Regions from separate parts of the Sinorhizobium sp. CCBAU 05631 genome, predicted to be linked through region 1. Evidence: riboswitches for the same ligand, from Rfam matches in the RefSeq annotation. Region 1 holds a riboswitch; each other region holds the start of a gene.

Region 1 (5,773 bases):
AGCGCATCGCCGGCTTCATCGCGAAGGCCTCCGACGGCCTTCCGGAAAGCTACAGCTGCACCGGCGATCACGGCGGAGACACGGTCGCCCATTGCAAGACGATGTGGCGAAAATATGCGGTCAGCCGGGAGCTCTATCAGACGCGCCGAATGATCGCCCGCTCCCATGGACTGCTCTGGGGCGCCTATCACCTGGCGCGCCCGGGCAATCCCGTCGATCAGGCCAACCACTTCCTCGATTATGCGGCGCCGCGCGAGGACGAATTGATGGTTCTCGACCTCGAGGGTATCGATCCCGAGAACTACATGTCACTCGAGGACGCCGCGATCTTTGCCGGCCATATCAAGGCCCGCACCGGGCGATACCCCATTCTCTACACCAACCACATCACCGCGAAGCAGATCGCCGCCAACCGCGCCCAGCATCGGCTGCTTTCCCGCCTGCCGCTCTGGTATGCCCGCTATAAGCCCGACATTCGCGACGTCTTTCCGATGGGCAACTGGGATCGCTATGCGCTGTGGCAGTTCTCGTCGTCGCATAATTGCGGAAAGAAGCGCTGCCCCTATCGCGTGCCCGGGACGCTCAACGACATCGACGTCAACGTCGCCGCGATGACCGTTTCAGAGTTGAAGAAGGTGTGGCCGCAGGGCGCGCTGCTCCCGGAGAAGCCGCCGATCGTCACCGTCATCGCCTCCGCGAAGATTGGCACGGCGCCGGCGGCGAGCGCCGCGGCCACCGTCCCGCTCGCAAAACCCCTGCTCATCAGCCGTGCCGAGGCCGAGAGCGGCTCGGGCGCCGGCGTCGACGGAACGGTCACCGGTGCGATCAGCGTGAAGGCCGCCGAGGCCCACCTGCCCAACCAGCCCGAGCGCCGCTGAAAAAGCCGGACGGCGCCTGTAGCTGTCTACGCTTCGATCTGAACGTCGCCGATAGGCCGCGAGCAGCAGGCGAGGATGTAGCCCTCGTCGACTTCGTCATCGAGAATACCGCCATTGTGGTTCATCTCGACTTCGCCGGCGATCTTCAAGACGCGGCACGTGCCGCAGATGCCGCCCTCGCAGGCCGCACCGATCCTGACCCCGTTGGCGCGTGCTGTCTGCAGGATCGTCTGGCCGGGGACGGTCGAGACTTCCTTGCCGCTCATGGTGAAGGTTACCCGGCCCGCCTCGCCTTGAGCGCCGGCCGCCGAGGCGGCGCGGATGGCGAGTTCCTCTGCCGCCGGCGCCGCCGCCGGCTGGAAGCTTTCCTGGTGGTAGCGGGCCATATAGAAACCGGCCCCCTCCAGCATCTCCCGAACCCCGCGCATGAAGGGTTCGGGGCCGCAACAGAAGACCGTTCGCTCCAGAAAGTCCGGTGCAAGCAGCGGCAGCTTCGTCGCATCGATACGGCCGCGCAGGCCGTGCCAGCCGTGACGCGCTTCGTGTCCTTCCACCAGGAAGCCGAGATTGAGACGCGGCATCTGGCGGGCGAGGATCTCCAGCTCCGGCTTGAACAGCAGATCCTCCGGCTGCCGGGCACAGGAAATGAAGGTCACATCCGTGTCCGGCGCGCAATCCGCCATCCAGCGCGTCATCGACATCATCGGCGTGATGCCGGAGCCGGCCGAGACGAACAGATATTTTTCGCCCGGATGGCGCACGAAGCTGAAATCGCCGAGCGGCCCCAGCGCCTTCAACGTCATGCCAGGCCTGAGATTGTCGAACATCCAGCGCGTGCCGATGCTGTTCGACTGCGCCTTGGCCGTGACCGCAACGGAAAGCGGGCGGGACGGCGAGGACGATAGCGTATAGGTGCGCATCACCGGTTCCTCGCCGACGGGGAGTTCCAGCGTCACGAACTGCCCGGGCAGGTAGCGGAACCAGGCCGGCCTGTCGGACCGGAAGGTGAAGGTCATCACGTCCGCGGTCTCGCCGACCGCGGAGATGCATTCGAGCAGGAACTGGCGATCTTTCCAGGGCTGCAGTTCGTCGAAGTGGTGAAAGGAGCGTGCCATTTCCATCGTCATGCCACCCGCGACAGAGGAGCGGCGCTGCCCTGCAGGCGATCCTGCATGAAGCGCGAATACCAGTCGACGAACTGCATGACCCCGCCCTCGTGTTCGGCCGAATAGGGACCCGGCTCATAGGCCGGCGAGCGGATGCCGAAGGCGTTTTCCTCGACGATCTGCCGGTCCTGGTCGTTGGTCTCGGTCCAGACATGGGTGAGGTCTTCGAGGGTATAGTCGACCCCTTCGACCGCATCCTTGCTGACGAGCCATTTCGTCGTGACCTGCGTCAGTTCCGGCCCGAGCGGCAGCACGCGGAAGGTGATCGCATGGTCGCCGAGGATGTGGTTCCACGTCGTCGGGTAATGGAAGAGCAGCAGCGTGCCGATGCGGTTCGCGCTTATGTCGCCGGAAAGCTGCTTGCGGACCGCCTTCTCGCCGGACATCGTATAGCTCTCCGCCCCGTTGATCAGCGGCATCCTCGTCATGCGGAACTGGCCGGTCGGCCCGATCTTGAAGGCGCTCGGCAGCCCCGCCGCCTCGCATCTCTCCCAATGGGCACCGATTTCCGGATCGTCCATGGCGCCCTGGACGCCCGTCACAGTCGGAGCCTCGGGATAGGTCCGGCAGAGTTCCGGATGGTTGGCGGCGCAATGGTAGCACTCGCGGTTGTTCTCCCAGACGAGCTTCCAATTGCCCTTCTCGACGATGGTGCTTTCATAGGCGACCTTGGTTTCGCCGAGGCGATGCGGCGCGAGATAGGCTGCAACCGTGTCGCGGAAGGGCTGGAAATCCATGGGCCGCTCGGCAAGGCTGATGAAGATATAGCCGCCGACCGTTTCGCAATTGACCGGCTTCAGGCTGTGCTGGGCCGGATCGAAATCCTCCGGCATCTGCCGGGCGAAGAGCAGCCTGCCATCGAGTTCGTAGGTCCACTGGTGATAGGGACAAACGAGCTTGGCCGAGGATCCCTTGTGCTGGGTGCAAACGCGCGAGCCGCGGTGGCGGCAGGAATTGTGCAGCGCTCGGACCGCCCCCTGGCGATCGCGCACGATGACGATCGGATAGTCGCCGACCTGCAGCGTGAAGTAATTGCCGGGACGCGGGATTTCGCAGTCGTGGCCGACGAATAGCCAGTCTTTGTACCAGATATTCTCCAGGTCCTGACGGTAATAGTCCGGGTCGATGTAGAAGGCCCGATCGAGGCTGTAGCCCTCGCGGCGGGTCTTCAGCTTGCGCAGCATTTCGTTCTGGATGTCCATGCCCATGTCCTCGTTAGCCCTGTTTCGGGCAGGCAAGACGGGAACCGCGCCGGAGAGATGTCGTGCGCCTTGGCTCCGATCCGGCTGCCCGCCGCAACCAGTTACGGTCGTTTTCCTCAAGGCTGGTTTCCGGGCTCTGGAGCGGCCCGAGGGCCCTGCCCGGCGCCTTCCCGGACGATTGTCCAGTGGCCTTATGCCGGGGGTTCACTCCACCACCGTTGCGGGGGCAGCGCCGGGATTTGACCGGCTTCCCAATTCTCCGCCCCTCCCTGCGAAGAAGCGGCACCTTGAGCAATTCGAATCTAAGCGGCCAGATAGGCTCGGCAATTGCCGGTGCGCGACATTCCATTCCAGAAAGACGACAAGGATTTTCGATGCGGGCGCGTTGGAAGTCCTGCGACATCTTCTATAATAAACAATGCGATAGATACATTTTTCGGCAAATGGCGCGTTTTTTCGCAGCGGCATCCAGGCCGCGAAGATCACGGGCCATTTTGCGACATTAAGCGATGCGCGGGCGCCCGAAATACTCTATTAACCATAGTGATTTAGCGTTCGCTGACGGTTCAGTCCGTTCAGCGACAGGTGACGCAGAGGTCGATGGCAAAAATCAGATACTACGACGCCTCAGGCAAAGCGCAGGCGCCGGCGCCGAAACCGGCGGGCGGCCATACAGAGTTCCTGCGCACGGGCCGAATCGACCGGCGCCGGCCGTGGTTGCCCGAACAGCGCCGCTACATGACGCATGAGGAAGTGGCAGAGAGAACCGGACAGAGATTACAGGCGGCGGGAGAGACGACACACGGGCGGATCAACGGCTTTCATGCCTCGATCCAGTTCCCGAAGATGATCTTCCACAGGACCCTCGCCGACAGTCCCCACCTCGGCTATTGCCATGTCACCGCGGCGCGGACTCATCTCGCTCGATCGCGAGACGTCACCTGGGCGTTCTACTTTGCCAACTTCTTCTCCGACCTCGGCGACGAGGCGCACTTCTTCGAACGCATACAGACAAGCTACTCGCGCATGTATTTCGCCGTGGCCATTCAACCCGGCACCGAAGAGGGGCGGATGGTCCTCGATCGAAATGTTCGGGGCAACGGCCTGATCTTCCGGACGCAGGACCCGAAGGTGGCGCTCAAGAACGTCCTGATGCTCGGCGCACGCGACGAAGCGCTGCGGCGGATCATTCGCAGCCTCTGACGCCGGTCATCGACAAAGAAAATCGTTCTGTTTTCCCTCCTCCTCCGTTAAGGAAGCGACGGAAAGGACCAGAACCGCCATGGCCGAAATCATCGATACGTGCAGCGAACCGGATCGGGCGATCGAAACGGCCTGCGCGGTGCTTTCCGAAGGTGAGCCCGTGGCGATCCCGACGGAAACCGTCTACGGCCTTGCAGCAGACGCAACGAGTGCCGATGCGATCAGCCGCATCTACGAGATGAAGGGCCGGCCGCGTTTCAATCCGCTGATCTGCCACGTCTCGGACATGGGAATGGCCGAAGCGCATGTGATATTCGACCCCATCTCCCGACGCCTCGCGGAAGCCTTCTGGCCGGGGCCGCTGACGCTGATTCTCACTCAGCGACCCGAAAGCACCGTGCACGCGCTTGCCTCAGCCGGCCTCGACAGGCTCGGGATCCGCATGCCTGAAGGTTTTTCCCGGCGGGTGATCTCACATTTTGGGCGCCCGCTGGCGGCGCCGAGCGCCAATACGTCGGGCAAGATCAGTCCGACCAGCGCGGCCCATGTGGAGGCGGATCTCGGTGCGAAGCTGAAGCTGATCCTCGATGCCGGCCCGGCGGAAATCGGCCTCGAATCGACGATCATCAAGGTCGAAGACGGCCGGCTGCGGCTGCTTCGGCCGGGGGGTCTCGATGCGGCCGAGATCGAGGCGCTCGCCGGCCTTCCCGTTGAGCGGCCGGAAGCGGCCGGCGCGACGATCGAAGCTCCCGGCATGCTCGCCTCGCATTATGCGCCGGGTGCCGCGGTGCGGCTCAATGCGACGGACGTCCACACGGGAGAGGCGCTGATCCGCTTCGGCGGCAAGGCGCTGCCTGGCGAAGGCAGCGCGGCGATCGTCCTCGACCTCAGCCCAACGGGCAATCTCAGGGAAGCGGCCGCCAATCTTTTCGACTATATGAAAAAGGCAGATGCGAGCGGCGCTCGAACCATCGCTTTCGGGCCGATCCCGGGCGAAGGCCTTGGCGAAGCGATCATCGACCGGCTCGAACGGGCCGCCGCCCCGAGGATCTGACCGGAAGCGCGAGACCTGTGTGGTCCGGCTGTTTCGGCAATATAAATCGCAGGCAGGTCATGAGCACAGCAATCCCTTCTCCCGAACTGATCGCCTCGTTCACCGACATCGTCGGCCCCGGCCATGCGCTGACCGGACCGGCGGAGACGGCGCCCTATCTCGTCGAATCGCGCGGGCTTTACCGCGGCACGACACCGCTCGTGCTGAAGCCCGCCTCGGTCGATGAAGTCTCGCGCATCCTGCGGCTCGCCAGCCAGAGCCAGACGGCGA
Region 2 (5,773 bases), 1.2 Mb from region 1:
CGCAAACACGATGGAGCGAAAGATGATCAGGATAGTGAACGGAAACGCTCGCGGAAAACATCCGCAGGCCATCGACGAGATGTTCCGGCTGCGCAAGCGCGTCTTCCACGACTTCTTGAAATGGGACGTCAGGACCGAGGGCGATTGGGAAATCGACCACTACGACAAGGCCAATCCGCTCTATGTGATGTCCTATTCGCCGGAAACCGGGAAGCTGCGTGGCTCGCTCAGGCTCCTGCCGACGCTGGGGCCGAACATGCTGGATGATACATTCCCGGTGCTGCTCGGCGGCAACCCGGAAATCCGGAGCGCTTCGGTCTGGGAATCGAGCCGCTTCTGCATCGACCCGGATATTTCCCAGGACCGGTCTTCGAACCAGGTGACGGTCGCCGCCGCCGAACTGATGTGCGGCGTCGGCGAACTTGGCCTTGCCTCCGGCATCAGCCACATCGTCACCGTCACAGACGTCTTCCTTGAGCGGATGTTCCGCCGCATGGGGTGCCCCGGAGAACGGATTGCCGAGCCGCACAGGATCGGCAATGTCTACGCGGTCGCGGTCGCCTGGGAAGTGTCGAGAAGCCTGCTTCGACAGATGAAGGCCGTTGCCCTCATCGAAGGCACGGTGCTCGAACGGCCCATGTCGCTCGAAACTGCAAGGGCGGCCTGATCATGGCCGGGCCGTTCAGGCGGCCCGGCCCTTCCTGTCTCGGAACACGTATTAACACAAACGCCGTCTTGTCGTTGCGCCCTCACCCTAACGTCGTATGATGTGACTACAGGCGCCCCTGTCCCGCGATCAGCGGAGCGAAATGCAGGAAAGACGAGTGTCAGTGTCCCGATCCACTGCGTCCTTGAGGATGATGCGCCTTGCGGCCGCTCTGCTGCCCCTCGCCTTGGCTATGCCTGGGCAGGCATCGGCCACCGACGTCTGCGCGCGCCTCAGCGCCCGCCTCGCAGAGCTGCCGGCGGCGTTCACGACAAACGCCAATCTGCGCGATTTCACCGGCGCGGTTTCGCGACAGAACATCGAACTTCGCCGCGCCAGGAACGAAAGGCGGCGCATGGAATGCAGCGACGAGTCCGTCGTCTACATCGAAAGCGAAAATGCGGCTGCCTGTGCCGAGCTTGACGATGCGATTGCGCGCATGGAGGACAATCTCCACACGCTCAAGGCCCAACGCCGGCACCTGATTTCGAAGGGCAATGAGGACATGCGCCGGCGGATCCTCGCCGCCATGGAATTGAACGACTGCTCGGGGGACGCCGCTCCGAACTGGGACGAGACGGTTCCGGATGAATACGGCACCGAAGAGGCGCGCGCTCATCGCAACATCCTCGAAAGCTTCCCGCCGGACGGCGAGGACTATCCGTTGCTGTTCGATGGTCCGACCGACGATTTCACATTCATGGAGAACGGCGCGGCAGGCGGCTTCAGGACCATGTGCGTGCGGACCTGCGACGGAGCATTTTTCCCGATTTCGTCGAACGCCACGCCGGCCGACTTCGGACGCGACGCCGAGCTTTGCCGGGCACGATGCCCCGGCGCCGATACGGAACTCTATTATCACGTCCTCGCCACCGAGGAGAGCGAGCAGATGGTTTCGGCGTCCACGGGAAGGCCGTACAGGGAACTCCCCAACGCCTTCGCCTATCGTGTGCGCGACGTCGGTTCTCCCGGCATCTGCGGCTGCCAGATTCCGAAGATCACGACGGATCAGAACAAAAGCACCCCCTCGGGAACCAAGCTTTCGGTGGTCAGCCCTTCCGTCGTGACGATCGAGGGGCCGTCTGCACCAGCCTTCGGACCAGCGGGGGCAAAGCCCGTGGAAGAGCGCCCCTATGATCCGAAGAGCAGCAAGGTCCGCGTTGTCGGTCCTGCCTTCCTGCCACAGGAAGAGAGCGCGATCGATCTCAAGAACCCTCGGGGATCGCGTTACCAGCCGCTGCAGAACGAGTGACACCTTCCCTTTGGGCGGTCGTTACGAGGCTGTCGCGGACGCCCCATCCTTCGTCGAAAACGAGGTCCTCGAGCGGCAAGCGTTGCCGCCAGCCCTTCACCGCCAATTCCGGCTGCTGGTAGAGGCGATCGACATAGCCAAGGCACAGCCAGGCGACGATTTCGATGTGCTCCGGAATTCCGAGGATATCTTTGACCTCGTTCTCGTGGAAAATGCTGACCCAACCGACGCCGACGCCTTCGGACCGCGCCGCGAGCCAAAGATTCTGCACCGCGCAAACCGTCGAATACACGTCCATTTGCGAATTGTGCGTGCGGCCGAGCACGACGGCGCCGCCGCGGGTCCGGTCGCAGGTCACGCAAATGCCGAGCGGCGCCTTGCGTATGCCCTCGAGCTTGAGTGACCGGTATTTCGCCTGCGCCTCGCCCGAAAACATTCCGGCTGCCTCCTCATTGGCGCGCTGGAATGCCTGCCAGACCCTCTCCCGCGTCTCGATTCGCCGTACGAGCACGAAGTTCCACGGCTGCATGAAGCCGACGGACGGGGCACGATGCGCCGCTTCGAGCAGGCGGGCGATCAGCGGTTCGGGCAGCGGTTCGGGCAGGAACTCGTCGCGCACGTCGCGGCGCGTCTCGATGGCACGATAGACGGCGGCGCGCTCGTCCGGCGAAAAGGCACCGGCCGCCGCAAGGCAGCCGTTCGGGTCAGGCAGCATCGTTCGATCCCCAACAATGCGCAACCTCCCGCCGTCCGCGCGGGGCCGGTCTATCTCGCCAGGCCGGTCTTCTGACTTCGGGTCACTCGGCTGCGCCACCTTCCCAGATCGCATCAGGAACCAGTGGCAAAGCTCTGAAAATGCTCAGAACTCTTTTGGCGCAGACGTCACCGTTACAGCGTTGGGCACGTGCCGGAATTCTACCGGCTTCCCGATTCTCCCGCAGCAAGCGGGCACCTGACGGCCGCATATGGGCACAGCCGCCGGCGAAACGCAAGGCGGGGGCGCCGCGCCCTGCTCAAGCCGGCCGATAACGCACGAAGGCGAAGGCATCGCCGTTGGGCGACCAGTTCGGAACGTTCATCGTCCCCTGCCCGCCGAAGAGTTCGAAGAGGACACGCGCATTGCTGCCTTCCGGATCCATCAGCCGAAGCCGCACATCGAGATCGCGCGGATGGTCGAAGACCTCGCCGTCATAGGACAGCACCAGCAGATGCCTGCCGTCCGGCGACGGGTGCGGGAACCAGTCACCATAAGGGCTGTCGGTGATGCGCTGGACATCGCTGCCGTCCGGCCTCACCCGCCAGATCTGCATGCGGCCGGTGCGGCTCGAATTGAAATAGATCCACGCACCGTCCGGCGACCAGTCCGGGCCGTCGTTGCGGCCCTCGCCATGCGTCAGGCGCCGCTCCTCTCCGCCATCGACCGAAATCGTGTAGATGTCGAAGATCTGGTCGCGGATCCCGCAATAGGTCAAGGTTTTCCCATCCGGGGACCAGCCGTGCCAATAGGACGGCAGGTTGCGCGTCACCAGAAGCGGCGTGCCGCCCTCGGCCGGCAGCAGATAGATCGCCGACTTGCCGAATTCGGTCTTGTCGCTGATCGCCAGCGTTTTCCCGTCCGGCGAAATGCCGTGATCGTTGTTGCATTGCCCGGCAACGCCCGTGTCGATTTCCACGGGCTCGGAACCGTCAAAGGCAAGCCGATAGAGCCTGCCGTCGCCGTTGATGATCAGGGATTTGCCGTCCGGCGACCAGTTCGGCGCCTCGACCAGCCGCTCCGTCTGCCAGACGACTTGCGTCTCGCCGGTGGCAATATCGAAAATCTCCACCGAACTGCGCATGATCTACCCTCGGTCGCGGAAACGGTTGGTGATCGGATAGCGCCGGTCCCGGCCGAAATTCTTCTTGGTGATCTTGACCCCGGGAGCCGACTGCCGCCGCTTGTATTCGGCGATGTAGAGCAGGTGTTCGATCCGATGCACCGTGGCCTCGTCATGCCCGCGGGCGACGATTTCCTCGGTACTCAGTTCCTTCTCCACCAGGCACTCGAGAATGTCGTCGAGGACCGGATAGGGCGGCAGCGAGTCCTGGTCGGTCTGGTTGGGCCGCAGTTCGGCCGAGGGCGCCTTGTCGATGATGTTCAGCGGGATGACCTCGCCGGAGGGGCCGAGTGCTCCGGGCGGCACAGCGCCATTGCGCCAGCGCGACAGTGCATAGACCTGCATCTTGTAAAGGTCCTTGATCGGGTTAAAGCCGCCGTTCATGTCGCCGTAGAGCGTCGCGTAGCCGACCGACATTTCCGATTTGTTGCCGGTGGTCACCACCATCGAGCCGAACTTGTTGGAGATCGCCATCAGGATCGTGCCGCGCGTGCGGCTCTGCAGGTTCTCCTCGGTGATCCCGGATTCGGTCCCCTCGAACGTGTCGGCGAGAGCATTGAGAAAGCCTTCGACGGGCTCCTCGATCGCAACGACGTCATAATGGCAGCCGAGCGCCTTGGCACAGGCCTCGGCGTCCTTCAGCGATTCCCGCGACGTATAGCGATAGGGCAGCATGATCGTGCGAACCCGCTCCTCGCCGAGCGCGTCCACGGCGAGCGCCGCGCAGATCGCCGAGTCGATGCCGCCCGACAGGCCGAGGACGACGTTCTTGAAGCCGTTCTTGTTGACGTAGTCGCGCAGCCCCAACATGCAGGCGCGATAGTCTGCCTCCTCGCATTCCGGCAGGCGAGACCGGAGTCCGTTGTGTGAGACCCAGCCGTCGTCACCCCTCGTCCATTCGGAGATCGCGAGCGCCTCCTCGAACTGGCTCATCTGGAAGGCGAGCGAGCGATCGGCATTGAAGCCGAAGCTCGCGCCGTCGAAGACCAGTTCGTCCTGCCCGCCGAGCTGATTGGCATAGATCATCGGCAAGCCGGTCTCTATCACCTGCTTCAGCACGATCTGGTGACGGACATCAACTTTACCGCGGTAGTAGGGCGATCCGTTCGGAGAAAGCAGGATTTCGGCGCCGCTTTCCTCGAGCGTCTCGCAGACGCCGAGCTCTCCCCAAATGTCTTCGCAGATCGGAACCCCGATGCGAATGCCGCGGAAATTCACCGGACCGGGCATCTCGCCTTGATCGAACACCCGCTTTTCGTCGAACTCGCCGTAATTCGGCAGATCCACCTTGTCACGGACGGCGATGATCTTGCCCCCGTCCAGGACGGCCACCGAATTGTGCCGCTGCGCGGAGGCTTGACGGGGGAAGCCGATGATCACTCCCGGCCCTCCATCCGCCGTCTCTGCGGCGAGGTTCTCGACGGCGCGCAGGCACGCCTTCAGGAAGGCCGGTTTCAGCACCAGGTCTTCAGGCGGATAGCCGGAAATGAAAAGCTCGGTGAACAGCACCAGGTCGGCGCCCTGGCGCGCGGCGTCGGCCCGCGCTTCGCGCGCCTTGGCCAGGTTGCCGGCGATATCGCCGACGGTCGGATTGAGCTGGGCTACGGCGATCCGTAGCGTCGAAGGTGCGGCTTTCTGTGGGGTCATGGCAGGCCTGTCGGTGTTTCCTCGGCGAATGCATCCAGCTTAAGGCTTGTACTTAACGCATCAGGTGGCAAAAAACCCCCTCCCAATCGCAATGCGTAGAAAAAATCTGAAAAATCCTGTTGTTCCCGGCCGTTAGTGACGCGACAGGGACCCGTCGCCACAGCGGGAACCTGAGGATCATCAAAGCCGCTTCGCCATTCATCCCCCGTTCAAGATGACGGTCGTATGACAGTTGAACGAAAGTTTTGTGAAATTGGAGAAGTTGTGGCCAGTATCGATTCCGCCGCGAGA
Region 3 (5,773 bases), on a different replicon from region 1:
TTTTTCCAGGAGTACCGCGCCGCCTTCGCGTCTCGCCATTGTGCGATCTGGCCCCGCCCGGTGTGAGCGCAATGGCATTCCGCAAGGCAATGGCTTCAGGTTGAACTAAAAGCCGATCGGAGTGCCGCCCCCTCTGCCCTGCCGAGCATCTCCCCGCAAGGGGGAGATCGGGAAGCGGCGGCGCCTTTCTCGACACTCGGTGTTTTCGGAATTCGCAAGCTTTGATTGGGGCGGGGCTTCGCTTCTGTCCAATCTCCCTCCTTGTGGGGGAGATGCCCGGCAGGGCAGAGGGGGTGCCGTCGTCAGTCAATTCGATCCTGTTCCAGCGACGGGTTGCCCCGACCGCTATTTCCCCGCCAGCTCTGCCTCGGCCTGGGCGAAGAGCGCCTCGAAGCGCGGCATCGCCCGGGCAGGAACCTCGATCGCACGATAATTCTGCGGAAGCTCGACGTCTCCGACCTTGATCAGCATCACCATGCCCATGCCGTAGTGCGGCGAGCATTTGATGCCGTAGAATCCCGGCCGATCGAAGGTGACGACGATCTCCTCGTTGATCTTGCCCTTGAAGCCCGGATGGCCGTCCGGGAGCATGCCGTCGATCGTCGCGGCATTGTGGCTTTTGTTGGCGGCGATGTACTTGACGCTGTCGGCGGGCTGCAGCGCCAGGAAATCCGGTTCGAAGACCATCGAAACCTTTTCGCCGCGGTTCAGCATCTTGACCTCGCCGGTCTCGGCGCTGGCCATGGCCGGCATCGAGATCACGATCAGGGCGAAGAGCAGGCGCCTGGTAAGATTGATCATGAAATCCTCTTCAGCATCGGCTTTCCGGTAGCCGGTAACCCGGGCGCGCGGTAACGAATATGACAGCGGCCCTCGCTTTGGTGCTCGACGTCGACGTCGACACCGAAGACGGTGCGGATCCGCTCTTCGGTGAGGACCTCGTACGGGCGTCCCAAGGCGGCGATGCGGCCGCCGCTCATCAGCGCGATCCGGTCGCAGAACGTGGCGGCATGGTTGAGATCGTGCAGTGCCGCGACCGCCGTCAGCTGCTGCTGGCGCACCAGGTGCAGGAGACCGATCTGATGGCCGACGTCGAGATGGTTGGTCGGCTCGTCGAGGAGGAGGATTTGCGGCTGCTGTGCCAGCGCCCGGGCGATGTGCAGGCGCTGCCGCTCGCCGCCCGACAGCGTGTGCCACATCCGCGCGGCGAGCTGCGCCATGCCGACATGGTGGATTGCCTCGTCGACGATGGCCTCATCCAGGGCCGACCACGGCGTGAGCGGCCCGAGATGCGGCGTGCGGCCGAGTTCCACCGCCTGGCGCGCCGAGATGCGCTCGCCGGTTTCGGCCTGCTGCTCGACCAGCGCGATGCGCTTGGCGATCTGCTTCCGGCTCAGCCTGTCGACGCTCTCTCCGTCGAGCAGAACGTGACCGGACCGCGGCCGCCGCAGGCCGGCAAGCAGCGACATCAGGCTGGTCTTGCCGGAACCGTTCGGACCGACGATGCCGAGAAACTCACCGGCGGCGACGTCGAGCGAGACGCCCTCGAGGATCGAGACCCCGCCGGCCGACCATGAGACACTGCAAGCCGAAAGCGTCATCGAACCGTCCTGCGCTGGCTGAGAATGGCGGCGAAGGCGGGCGCGCCGACCAGCGCGGTGACGACGCCGATCGGCAGCACCTGCCCCGGAATGATGATGCGCGACACGATGTCGGCGGCGATCATGAACACCGCTCCCACCAAGGCAGAGACCGGCAGCAGCAATCCGTGCCGGACGCCGACGAGCATACGGGCGACATGCGGGATGACGAGGCCGACGAAGCCGATCGACCCGACCATGCTGACCATGGTCGCCGTCATCATCGCCGATACGCCGATCAGCACGGCATAGACCCGGCGCACCGGGATGCCGAGCGAGGCGGCGGATTCGGAGCCGAAGGTGAATGCGTCGAGGGCGCGGGCATGCCAGAGACAGACAATGAGGCCGACCAGGGCAACAGGCACTGCGAGCCAGACATCCGGCCAGCGGACGCCGGAGAGATTGCCGAGCAGCCAGAACATGATTGCCCGCGCCTGTTCCGCATTCGCCGCCTTGGTGACGATCAAGGAAGTGAGCGCGTTGAAGAGCTGCGAGCCGGCGACGCCGGCCAGAATGATCGCGCCATGGCCCCTGCCCGCCCGCATCGCCAGCAGGCTGACGAGCCCGAAGGCCAGCAGCGCCCCGGCGAAGGCGCCGGCCGGCAGCGTCAAAAGCCCGGCGCCGATGCCGAGAACGGCGACGCCGACCGCGCCCGTCGATGCGCCCGCGGAGATGCCGAGGATATAGGGGTCGGCCAGCGGATTGCGCAGCAGCGATTGCAGCACGACGCCGGAAAGCGCCAGCGCCGCACCGCAGCTGGCAGCAGCGATGGCGCGGCTCACCCGGTAATTCCAGATGATGCCCTCGTCGAGCGCATCGACGCCGTAGCCGGCATCCCACAGGCGGTTGGCGACCGTCTTGGCCACCACGCTCATGGGTATGGCCGTCTCGCCGATCGCCGCACCCAGCCAGAGCGCGACGAACAGCACGACGAGCGCCAGCAGGCTGGCGCTCGTCCGGGACAGGGATGGTGCGCTGCCGATCACTTGTTCAGGCCGGATTTCTCGACGGCATCGGCAAGCACCTCGATGCCCTCGATGGTCCGGATCGTCGGGTTCATCGCCTGGGCGTCCATCTCGACCACATGGCCGTCCTTCACCGCAGGCATCAGGCTCGTGACCGGATCGGACTCGAGGAACTTGTGCTTGACGGCGACGTCGTCGGCGGGGAAACGACGGCGCTCCATCCTGCCCGCGACGATCAGCGTCGGGCCGGACTTGGCGATGGTTTCCCACCCCACCGTCGGCCATTCCTCTTCGCTGTCGATGACATTCCTGATGCCGAGCGAGCGCATGATGTAACCCGGCGCGCCGTTCTTGCCGGCGACATAGGGATCGATGTCGAGCTCGGCGCTCGAGAACCAGAACACTGCGGAAAGCTTGCCGTCCGCCGAAGCGATCTTCTTCTTCGCCGCTTCCTCACGCGTCTTCAGTTCGGCAACCAGCGTCTCGCCGCGCTCCTGGACGTTGAAGATCTGCGCGAGTTCGGTGATTTCCTGATAGATCAGGTCCATCGTGAACACCGAATGGCGAACGCCGTCGCCGCCGCCGGTATTGTCCTTGCCAACGCAATCGGCCGGCGACGTATAGACCGGTATTCCGAGCTCCTCGAACTGCTCCGGCTTGGCGACGATGCCCTCCGGGCCGACATGCCACTGGAACTGAGCGGTCACGAGATCCGGCTTCTTGGCGACGACGCTTTCGAAGCTCGGATCGTTGTCGGCGAGCCGTTCGACCTTGGCATTCACCTCCTCGTAGCCCTTGATGACCGGCCCGATCCAAACGGCGGTGCCGACCATCCGATCCTGGAGGCCGAGCAGGTAAAGGATTTCGGTGCTGCTCTGGCCGATCGAGACGGCCCGTTCGGGAGCCTTCTGAAAGGTGACCTGACGGCCGCAATTGGTGAGCATCAGCGGATAGCTGGTTTCGGCGGCTTTCGCCTCCATGCCGATAGCCATAAGACCGGCGGCTGCGCACAGGATGCCGTGTTTCGATTTCGCAAACAGGATTTTCATAAGTCTATTTCCCGGATTCGATGAAACGGCCGAAAGGATGCGGCCGGTCGCGGCGCGAACGGACGGAGTCAGCCCGCCTGCCGACAGTTCGGCGGCGTCGCGGAACGGGAAAGACCAGAGGCAAGGCGCGGGTCGGCGCAAGGAGAGGTCATGCTGTGTCCTGTTCCGGGCATCCCCGCCCGTGATTGGAGTGAACGCATGACGGCAGGTCTCCTGGCTTGCGGATATCTGCCGTCCACCTGCCTTCCCGCGACAATTTCGCAGTGGCATGACGCTTCTCGCGTCACGAGGATGGGCGGCAATCCGCTTACAGTTGCGGGGGCAGCCACGGTCTTGGTCCCTGTTGGGTCGTCCGCACCGTGTTCCCTATTAATCCCCTTCGCTTCATCGTGGGGGAACCGTCGCTGGCTTCCTTAATTCGTTGATCATGACTGGTCAAGGCCAGTGCTGCCTACCAACATTTCGGCGATGCCTCCACACAGTGCGGACCCCGATGCCGAGGCCGCCGCTCCCTGGGCCGCCACAATCAGGTATAATCCCGAGCGATTTCAGGTCGGGAGGAAGGACGATGTCGATCGACGCGGAACTGCAAAAAGTCGAGGCCGGATACGCGATCGAATACCTGCAGGAGCATCCGGAAGCAGGCCTCTGCTGCGAGGAACGGCGCTGCTGGATTACGCCGAACGCTAACGAGACCGATCGGCAGGCGCTGCTTCTCGATGCGGCCGAGGCCGAGCGGCTCAAGGACGACCCTCGCCTGCGGCTCGTCTCGGGTATAGCCCATGCGGGCCGGTCTCTCTGGGTGGTTCGCAGGATGACCTGACGATCCGCAGAAGACGATCAATCGCCTTGCGCGGGCCCCTGCGCAATGCCGTTGACGATCAGGCGGATGCAGCTGCGCATGAAGCCCGGCCTGTCCGGTCAGCCCGGCCATTCCGGTCAGCCCGGCCATTCGGGTCCCTGGCCGGTCTCGAGCGCCGCGGCGCCGAAGATCAGGTCCATGAGGATGCGCGCGGTGGGCAGCGGCTCGCCGATGTCGAGCAGTCCCCTCGCCCGGCCCTCTTCCAGCCATCGCAAACTCCTGCTGGCTGCGGTTCGCCTGCCGACAACAGCCGGCCGATCCCGAAAGACGCAGGAATGTAGGGATTTGTTAATGAATTGACAAAAATACAACCTTTCAATGATTTATGGCACCACAACGAATCGCGAGTTTCCTAATTCCGGCCACGCAGGGCTAGAGCCAAATCATGCGCAAACCGATGTGAGCGGCGGTCAGGATGTGATAGTTCTGCGCTGCCGAGCCGCCGACCGCCGCGGCAGAGATTGAAGCCAATTTGCTCGAGAGCCTCGCATGCCAGACATGACCTCGACACTGAGAATCCTTGAACCGCATCACGGCGTCTTTGCCTACTACGACGGCCGCATCGAGGGGCGGAGACTTCATGGCGCGGAGCCGAATTGGCTCGATGACGGTGCCTACGGCTTGGGGGTCGCCTCCTATGCGGTCTTTAATGCAGGCGAGGCGATCGTCTACGACACGCATATCTCGCTTGCCCATGCGCAAGCCATCAGGCGCCATCTCGAGGGGCTCGGCGCAAGGACCATCCGGGTCGTCCTCAGCCATTGGCACAATGACCATGTCGCCGGCAATGCGGTCTTTGCCGATTGCGAAATCATCGCGCTGAAGCTGACCGCCCATCTGCTTCATGCCAATCGCGATCAACTCGCCACACGCGTCCCGCCCATCAGCCCGCTCGTCATGCCCAATCGTCTCTTTGAAACGAGGCTGGACCTTGAGGTCGGAAGTCGCCGGGTCGAGCTCCACCATTTCGACATCCACAGCGCCGACGGGACCATCCTCTGGTTGCCGGACGAGAAAATTCTTCTGGCCGGCGATACGCTCGAAGACACCGTCACCTATGTTTCCGAAGCGGAGAACACCGAGAAACACATTCGCGAGCTCGCGCGCCTGGCGACCTGGCCGATCAATCGCATCCTGCCGAACCACGGCGATCCGGATCGGATCGCGGCAGGCGGATATGAAGCGTGGCTCATCGACGCCAACCGGCGCTACCTCGAGCAGTTGATGCAGGCGGTCAAACAGGGCCGAGCCGCATCC
Region 4 (5,773 bases), 1.3 Mb from region 1:
CGAGCCGGGCGGCGAAGCGCACGCGGCCGGCAAGCGGCTCATGGCCGACGATGTTTGCCTCGACAAGCGGGTCGTAGACCGATGCCGCCTTGAAGGAGACGGCGCGCGAAAGGATCCGTCCGTCCACCTCCGGCAGCGCGACATTCATACCGAGGTCGCGCGCCATCAGCCCTTGCGGCGAGGCTTCCCACGATTCGCGGGAGGAGCCTGAAAAAATCACCTGCAGCACCGGCGCGCCGGTGGATTCCAGCACCGTCGGCTGCCGGTCGGCGCCGGGCGCCGAGACGGCAAAGCCGGTGGCATTCATCACCACGTCCGGCGCCGCCTCGGCATAGATCGCTTCGAGAGTACCGACCGACACCTGATCCTTGAGGCTCGACACAAAGACCGGAAGCGGGCGCATGCCCTCCTCGGTCAGCGCCTCGATCAGGGCCTCGACCGGCTTGGTCTCGCCGCTCTGCACGAGGGCACGGTAGAAGCAGATGGCAACTGTGGGACGAGTTTCCTTCTTCCCTTCGGAAGTCTGCGCTCCCCCGACATCGCCGGCGATACGCACCCACTCGTCAACCCCGATCACGCCCCTGCCCGGCCACCAGATGCCGGCTTTCAGCAGCGGCCGCGCCGGTTGCGGCTTTTCGGCGCCATCGATCAGCGCCTCGGCATAGTCGAGGAACAGGCCGGCATTGTCCGCGCCGCCTTCGTTGAAATAGGCCCAGAGACGCTCACGGTCTTCCGCGGCAACGGTCGAGAAAGGCTCGAGGCCCGGGTCCGGCTTGTCGTCCCCCGGCAGCACCGCAATCTTGAACTTGCCCGCCACCGCCGCGGCATAGAGCGCCTCCAGCACGTAGCGAAAATAGCTGGCGCCGCCGAGCGGCCGGACGACGATCAGCTTCGCATGTCGCGCCGTACGTTCGACATAGGTGTCGACCGACATCGGATGCATGAGGTTCATGAGGCTGGCGATACGCAGGCTCTTCCCGCTCGCGCGCCGGCGATGCGCCGCGGCAATCGACGCAAGCTCCGTATCGGCCGCCGACAGGAACAGGATATCGGCCGGGCTTTGCCCGAGATCGATCGCTTCGTTGCCGTCGGCGATCGTGCCTTTCTGGGCTAGGAGGAGATGCATTGTTGCTTCCCGCTGGGCTCGTGAAGAGACCCCTCCCCAGCCCCTCCCCACAATGGGGAGGGGTTAGGTCGTGCCACACGCACTCTTTCCCCGAGTATCAGCCGTTCGTGCCATAACGCCGCCCCCCTTTGGGAACGAAAGCATCGCCGCAAATGCCAGCCGAGCCCCTCTCCCTTGTGGGGAGGGGCTGGGGAGGGGTTCTTCTCACACGCGCTCAAAACAACCTCACGCCAGCGCCGAAATCGCCGCGCGCACGGCCGCCTCATCCATGTCGTGCAGGCCGATGACGACGAGGCGCGTGCCGCGCGTCTCGCCGGGTGCCCAGGCACGGTCGTAATATTGATCGACCCGGCTGCCGACCGCCTGGATCAACAGACGCATTGGCTTGCCGGGTACGTCGGCAAAGCCCTTGAGGCGCAATACGTCGTGCTCGGCGATAACGGCCTTGAGCCGGTCGATGAAGGCCGCCGGTTCGGCGATCGGGCCAAGTTCGACGACGAAGCTGTCGAATTCGTCGTGATCATGTTCCTCGCCGGCCTCATGCTCCATCTCGTGATGCGATTTGCGGTCGACGATCTCGTCTTCCGTGCCGACGCCAAGCCCGAGCAGGATCGCGGCGGCCACCTCGCCGTTCTTGGCCTCGATCATCGCCGGCTTGCGGCTGATGCGCGAGGCGACTTCGTCGCGCACGGACTTGAGGCCCGCAGCATCGATGAGATCGGTCTTGTTCAGAACGATGAGGTCGGCGGCGGTGAGTTGGTCCTCGAAGAGCTCTTCCAGCGGGCTCTCATGATCAAGGTTGTCGTCATTGACGCGCAGCGCATCGACCTTGTCGTGATCGTCGGCAAAACGGCCGGCGGCAACGGCGGCGCTGTCGACGACGGTCACGACGCCATCGACCGTCACTTCGCTGCGGATGTCGGGCCAGTTGAAAGCGGCGACCAGCGGTTGCGGCAGCGCAAGGCCGGAGGTCTCGATGACAATATGATCCGGGCGGTTCTCTCGCTCGAGCAGCTTGGTCATGGTCGGAATGAAGTCGTCGGCGACGGTGCAGCAGATGCAGCCATTGGTGAGCTCGATGATGTCCTCTTCCGAGCAGGCTTCAGCGCCGCAGCCCTTCAACACGTCGCCGTCGACGCCGAGATCGCCGAACTCGTTGATGATCAATGCGATCCGCTTGCCCTCGGCGTTCTGCAGCAGGTTGCGGATCATCGTCGTCTTGCCGGCGCCGAGGAAGCCGGTGATGACCGTGGCGGGGATCTTGCCCGATTGGGCCTTTGCAAGTGTCATGAATCAACCCTTCATTTTCAGCGGCAACCCGGCCGCGACGAAATAGACTTCGGCGGATTTCTCCGCGACGATTTGATGGAGGCGGCCGGCATGGTCGCGGAAGTCTCGCGCCATGCGGTTCTCCGGCACGATGCCGAGACCGACCTCATTGGAGACGATGATGACGCGCGCCTGCATGGCAGGCAGCAAGCCGGCAAGTGCCGCAAACTCGGCCGGCATGTCGCGCTCTTCCATCATCAGGTTCGTCACCCACAGCGTGAGGCAGTCGACAAGAATTACGCGCTCCGGTGCATCCAGTCGACGAAGCAGGCCGGAGAGATCGAGCGGTTCCTCGTGCGTTGCCCAGCCCTTGCCCTGCCGCGCGCCTTGGTGGCGGGCGATACGATCGCGCATTTCCTCGTCATAGGCGCGGCCGGTCGCAACATAGTGCATCCCGAGCCCCGACGCTTCGGCGAGCTTCTCCGCGAAACTGGATTTCCCGGAGCGCGCGCCGCCGAGCACGAAGACCGGACCGGCATTGGAGAATGTCATCCGACCAGATCCCATGCGAGGAAACTGGTGGGGACAAAGCAACGATAGCAAGCGGACGCGTGACGGGCACGCGCAGAAGACGATAAATAAGCCACGACAACCTCCGTGCTGGCATTGGGGAGGACTCCCCCGGGCGATGCCCTGATGGACGGCAGGTCTCCTGGCTCTCGGCGTCACGGGCAAGCGCTGCGCACGCGGTGCCCAGCGCTATTGGGCCCGAACGGGTCCGCCTTGCCTTCCCGGCGTCTGCTGGCTCGTGAAGGCGGACGATTCGTAGAAAGAGAGGCGTCCAGCCCGGCTGCTCACGATGCCACGCCAGTGGCTTTTCCGGCGTGCCTCCAATTCCGCGACAACTGCCCCATGCAGTTTCACCGGAAGAGGTGCGGCATGCCCGATGGCGAACCCTGACCGTTCTACAGTCGCGGGGTCGGCTGCGATAAGGGCGCCCGGTGTGGGTCCGCCCGTCGCATTCCCATTTACTCTCCCGCGCCGCTTCGGTGCGGGGGAACCATCCAATGCGTTAATTATGAAGCGGATGCGGCAAAGTCAATCGACGGTCTGCGACGCGAGGTCGGCAAGTTGCGGCAGCGCGAGGCGCGTCGCCAACTCGGCGCCTTTCTCCTAATCCGAACGGGTAGGCAGACGCCCGTCCCAAGCGCGTGATAAAACGGGCATTCGAACCCGAGGCGGCTCCGATGCTTCGCCACGGTGTTCGATTATGTCCACGGCACTGAATTTGTCAGTTCAGCCTGGAGGGGGTGCGATGGCATATCTGCGTCGTGCCGCATTTGTCGCGCTGAGTGTCGCGCTTTACGGCTCCATGCCAAGCAAGGCCGCCGAACCGATTGGTCAGGCGATCCGGATCAAGACTGAGGTCAGCGGAGCGAGCGGACCACTGGTCGTCACGGACCCGGTGCATCGCGACGAGCGGATTCGGACATCCAGATCCGGCCTTGGCCAGTTCGTCTTCCGAGATGGAAGCAAGCTTGCCGTCGGTGCCGGCTCGTCGGTCGTCATCGACAAATTCGTCTTCGACGACTCGAGATCGGTGCAGAAGCTGACCGTCGCGGCGGCGAAGGGAACGTTTCGCTGGATCAGCGGCAACTCGGGGCACTCGGCCTACCAGATCCTGACACCGGCCGGAACCATCGGCGTTCGAGGCACGGTCTTCGACTTTTACGTCGGCGGAGACGGCACGACGGCAGTGGTGCTCCTGAGCGGCGCTGCCGAATTTTGCGGCCGAGGCGGCTGTCAACAGCTGACGCGGCGCTGCGACTGCGTGGTCGCCCGTCCCAATGGCGATATGACCGATACGCGACGGGTCGACCGAAGCATCCTCAGGACACTCGGCAACCAGCAGGCCTTGCCATTCCTCTCCGGCAGGCAGCAGCTGTCGCCCGGATGGAGCGGCACCGGCTGCGGCCTTTCAGCTGAGATCCAGATCCGTCCAGATCGGGTCCGGCCGCTCGTCGCACCGCCACCCGAACCGGCTCCGCCTGTCGAGACGCCGCCCCAACCCAAGCCACCCAAACCCGACAAGCCTCACAAACCCGACAAGCCTCACAAACCCGACAAGCCTCACAAACCGGACAAGCCCCAAAAACCAGAAAAGCCGGGCAAGCCGGACAAACACGACAAGAGCTGGCACGATAAACCGAACAAGTTCGACAGGTCGGACAGGCCGCGCAACCGTGATTACTCGCACGACCGGAGCAGGGTCCGTTCGTTCGGGCGACGGTGACTGTAATTGAAGTGCCGAAAAGCGGCGCCTTTTGCATCAGTCGGCGAAGCACCTATTCGCCAGCCGCATCCTTCGCCGTCGACTCACCAATGAAATGTTCGCCGCGCCGCGAAATCCGCCGATAGAACTCCGACAAGCCGGGCGTCAGCGCGGACGCCTTGAGCTTTGCCACGCCCAGCATGCGCCGGCTCTCGGGGGACCGTGCGCGCAAAGCGTCGACCAGCCGCCGATGAACTTCGAAGAGCTCGGCGAATTCATCCGACTCGGCCAGTCGCTCGTCACCAACGACTCCAAAGAGCCTCGTTCGCGTGCTCTTACCCTTGAGCCCCAATGCTCCGGCCTCCAGCAGGGCGCAGCCGCCAGCCAAATTTGCCGTCGCCTCCGACACGAGGATATCGTAGCCGATCTCCTTGCAGGCGGATTCGATGCGCGCCGCCACATTGACGGTGTCCCCGACCGCCGAATAGTTGAAATGCGTCTCGGCGCCCATGTTGCCGACGCAGGCAAGGCCGGTGTGGATTCCAATGCCGATGGCAACGCTTTGCCCCGCCCCGAAACCGAAGGCATCCTTGTCATTGAGACGAGCAAGCGTTTCGCGCATCGCCAAAGCCGCGCGAACGGCCCTGCGAGGATGATCTCTGACATCGACGGGGGCGTTCCAGAAGGCCATGATCGAGTCGCCGATGAACTTGTCGAGTGTGCCCTCGTTTTCGATGACGTGTCGGCTCAGCGCATCGAGAAGCGTATTCAGGAACCCGACAACCTCGGTCGGCGCCAAACGCTCGCTGATCTCGGTGAAGTTGCGCACGTCGACGAACATGATCGTCAGCTCACGATCGTCTCCCCCGAGCCTCAGTGCGTTCTGCGTGTGCTCGACGCGATAAAGCAGCGACGGCGACAAATATTGGCCGAAGGCGCGCCGGACGACGCGACGCTCCCGGTCGGTCACCAGGAAGCGATAGGCCGTCGCGGCGAAATGCGTGACCAATCCGGAAAAGATCGGAGCAAGCGGGTCGAAGAGCAGTCCCGCGTAGAGAAACGCAGTCCAGGAGGCCGCGAGAGCCAAGCCGGTGATCAGCAACCCG

What was found. A riboswitch is a leader RNA that binds a small molecule or an ion and turns the genes downstream of it on or off. The one in region 1 is predicted to bind cobalamin.
Region 2: another riboswitch for cobalamin. It lies ahead of bluB (5,6-dimethylbenzimidazole synthase); the one in region 1 lies ahead of SS05631_RS02710 (aromatic ring-hydroxylating dioxygenase subunit alpha).
Region 3: another riboswitch for cobalamin. It lies ahead of SS05631_RS31435 (ABC transporter substrate-binding protein); the one in region 1 lies ahead of SS05631_RS02710 (aromatic ring-hydroxylating dioxygenase subunit alpha).
Region 4: another riboswitch for cobalamin. It lies ahead of cobU (bifunctional adenosylcobinamide kinase/adenosylcobinamide-phosphate guanylyltransferase); the one in region 1 lies ahead of SS05631_RS02710 (aromatic ring-hydroxylating dioxygenase subunit alpha).

What each region holds. Positions count from the first base shown of each region.
Region 1 covers NZ_CP023063.1:575,653-581,425, reverse strand. Annotated here, with positions in the region: gene SS05631_RS02720 (glycoside hydrolase family 25 protein) at 1-878, shown strand, start outside; gene SS05631_RS02715 (hybrid-cluster NAD(P)-dependent oxidoreductase) at 905-2,005, opposite strand; gene SS05631_RS02710 (aromatic ring-hydroxylating dioxygenase subunit alpha) at 2,002-3,246, opposite strand; cobalamin riboswitch at 3,349-3,551, opposite strand; gene SS05631_RS02705 (DUF6656 family protein) at 3,847-4,449, shown strand; gene SS05631_RS02700 (L-threonylcarbamoyladenylate synthase) at 4,529-5,503, shown strand; gene SS05631_RS02695 (FAD-binding oxidoreductase) at 5,563-5,773, shown strand, end outside.
Region 2 covers NZ_CP023063.1:1,748,351-1,754,123, forward strand. Annotated here, with positions in the region: gene SS05631_RS08650 (acyl-homoserine-lactone synthase) at 23-667, shown strand; gene SS05631_RS08655 (DUF2865 domain-containing protein) at 810-1,958, shown strand; gene bluB (5,6-dimethylbenzimidazole synthase) at 1,912-2,673, opposite strand; cobalamin riboswitch at 2,717-2,929, opposite strand; gene SS05631_RS08665 (TolB family protein) at 2,972-3,796, opposite strand; gene SS05631_RS08670 (NAD+ synthase) at 3,800-5,482, opposite strand; gene SS05631_RS08675 (LTA synthase family protein) at 5,747-5,773, shown strand, end outside.
Region 3 covers NZ_CP023064.1:55,350-61,122, reverse strand. Annotated here, with positions in the region: gene SS05631_RS19735 (pseudoazurin) at 346-801, opposite strand; gene SS05631_RS19730 (ABC transporter ATP-binding protein) at 798-1,601, opposite strand; gene SS05631_RS19725 (iron ABC transporter permease) at 1,598-2,626, opposite strand; partial or broken gene SS05631_RS31435 (ABC transporter substrate-binding protein) at 2,623-3,573, opposite strand; cobalamin riboswitch at 3,840-4,072, opposite strand; gene SS05631_RS19715 (hypothetical protein) at 4,223-4,477, shown strand; gene SS05631_RS31115 (hypothetical protein) at 4,594-4,731, opposite strand; gene SS05631_RS19710 (MBL fold metallo-hydrolase) at 5,006-5,773, shown strand, end outside.
Region 4 covers NZ_CP023063.1:1,880,648-1,886,420, forward strand. Annotated here, with positions in the region: gene cobN (cobaltochelatase subunit CobN) at 1-1,126, opposite strand, end outside; gene cobW (cobalamin biosynthesis protein CobW) at 1,352-2,416, opposite strand; gene cobU (bifunctional adenosylcobinamide kinase/adenosylcobinamide-phosphate guanylyltransferase) at 2,420-2,947, opposite strand; cobalamin riboswitch at 3,080-3,475, opposite strand; gene SS05631_RS09315 (FecR domain-containing protein) at 3,711-4,688, shown strand; gene SS05631_RS09320 (adenylate/guanylate cyclase domain-containing protein) at 4,741-5,773, opposite strand, start outside.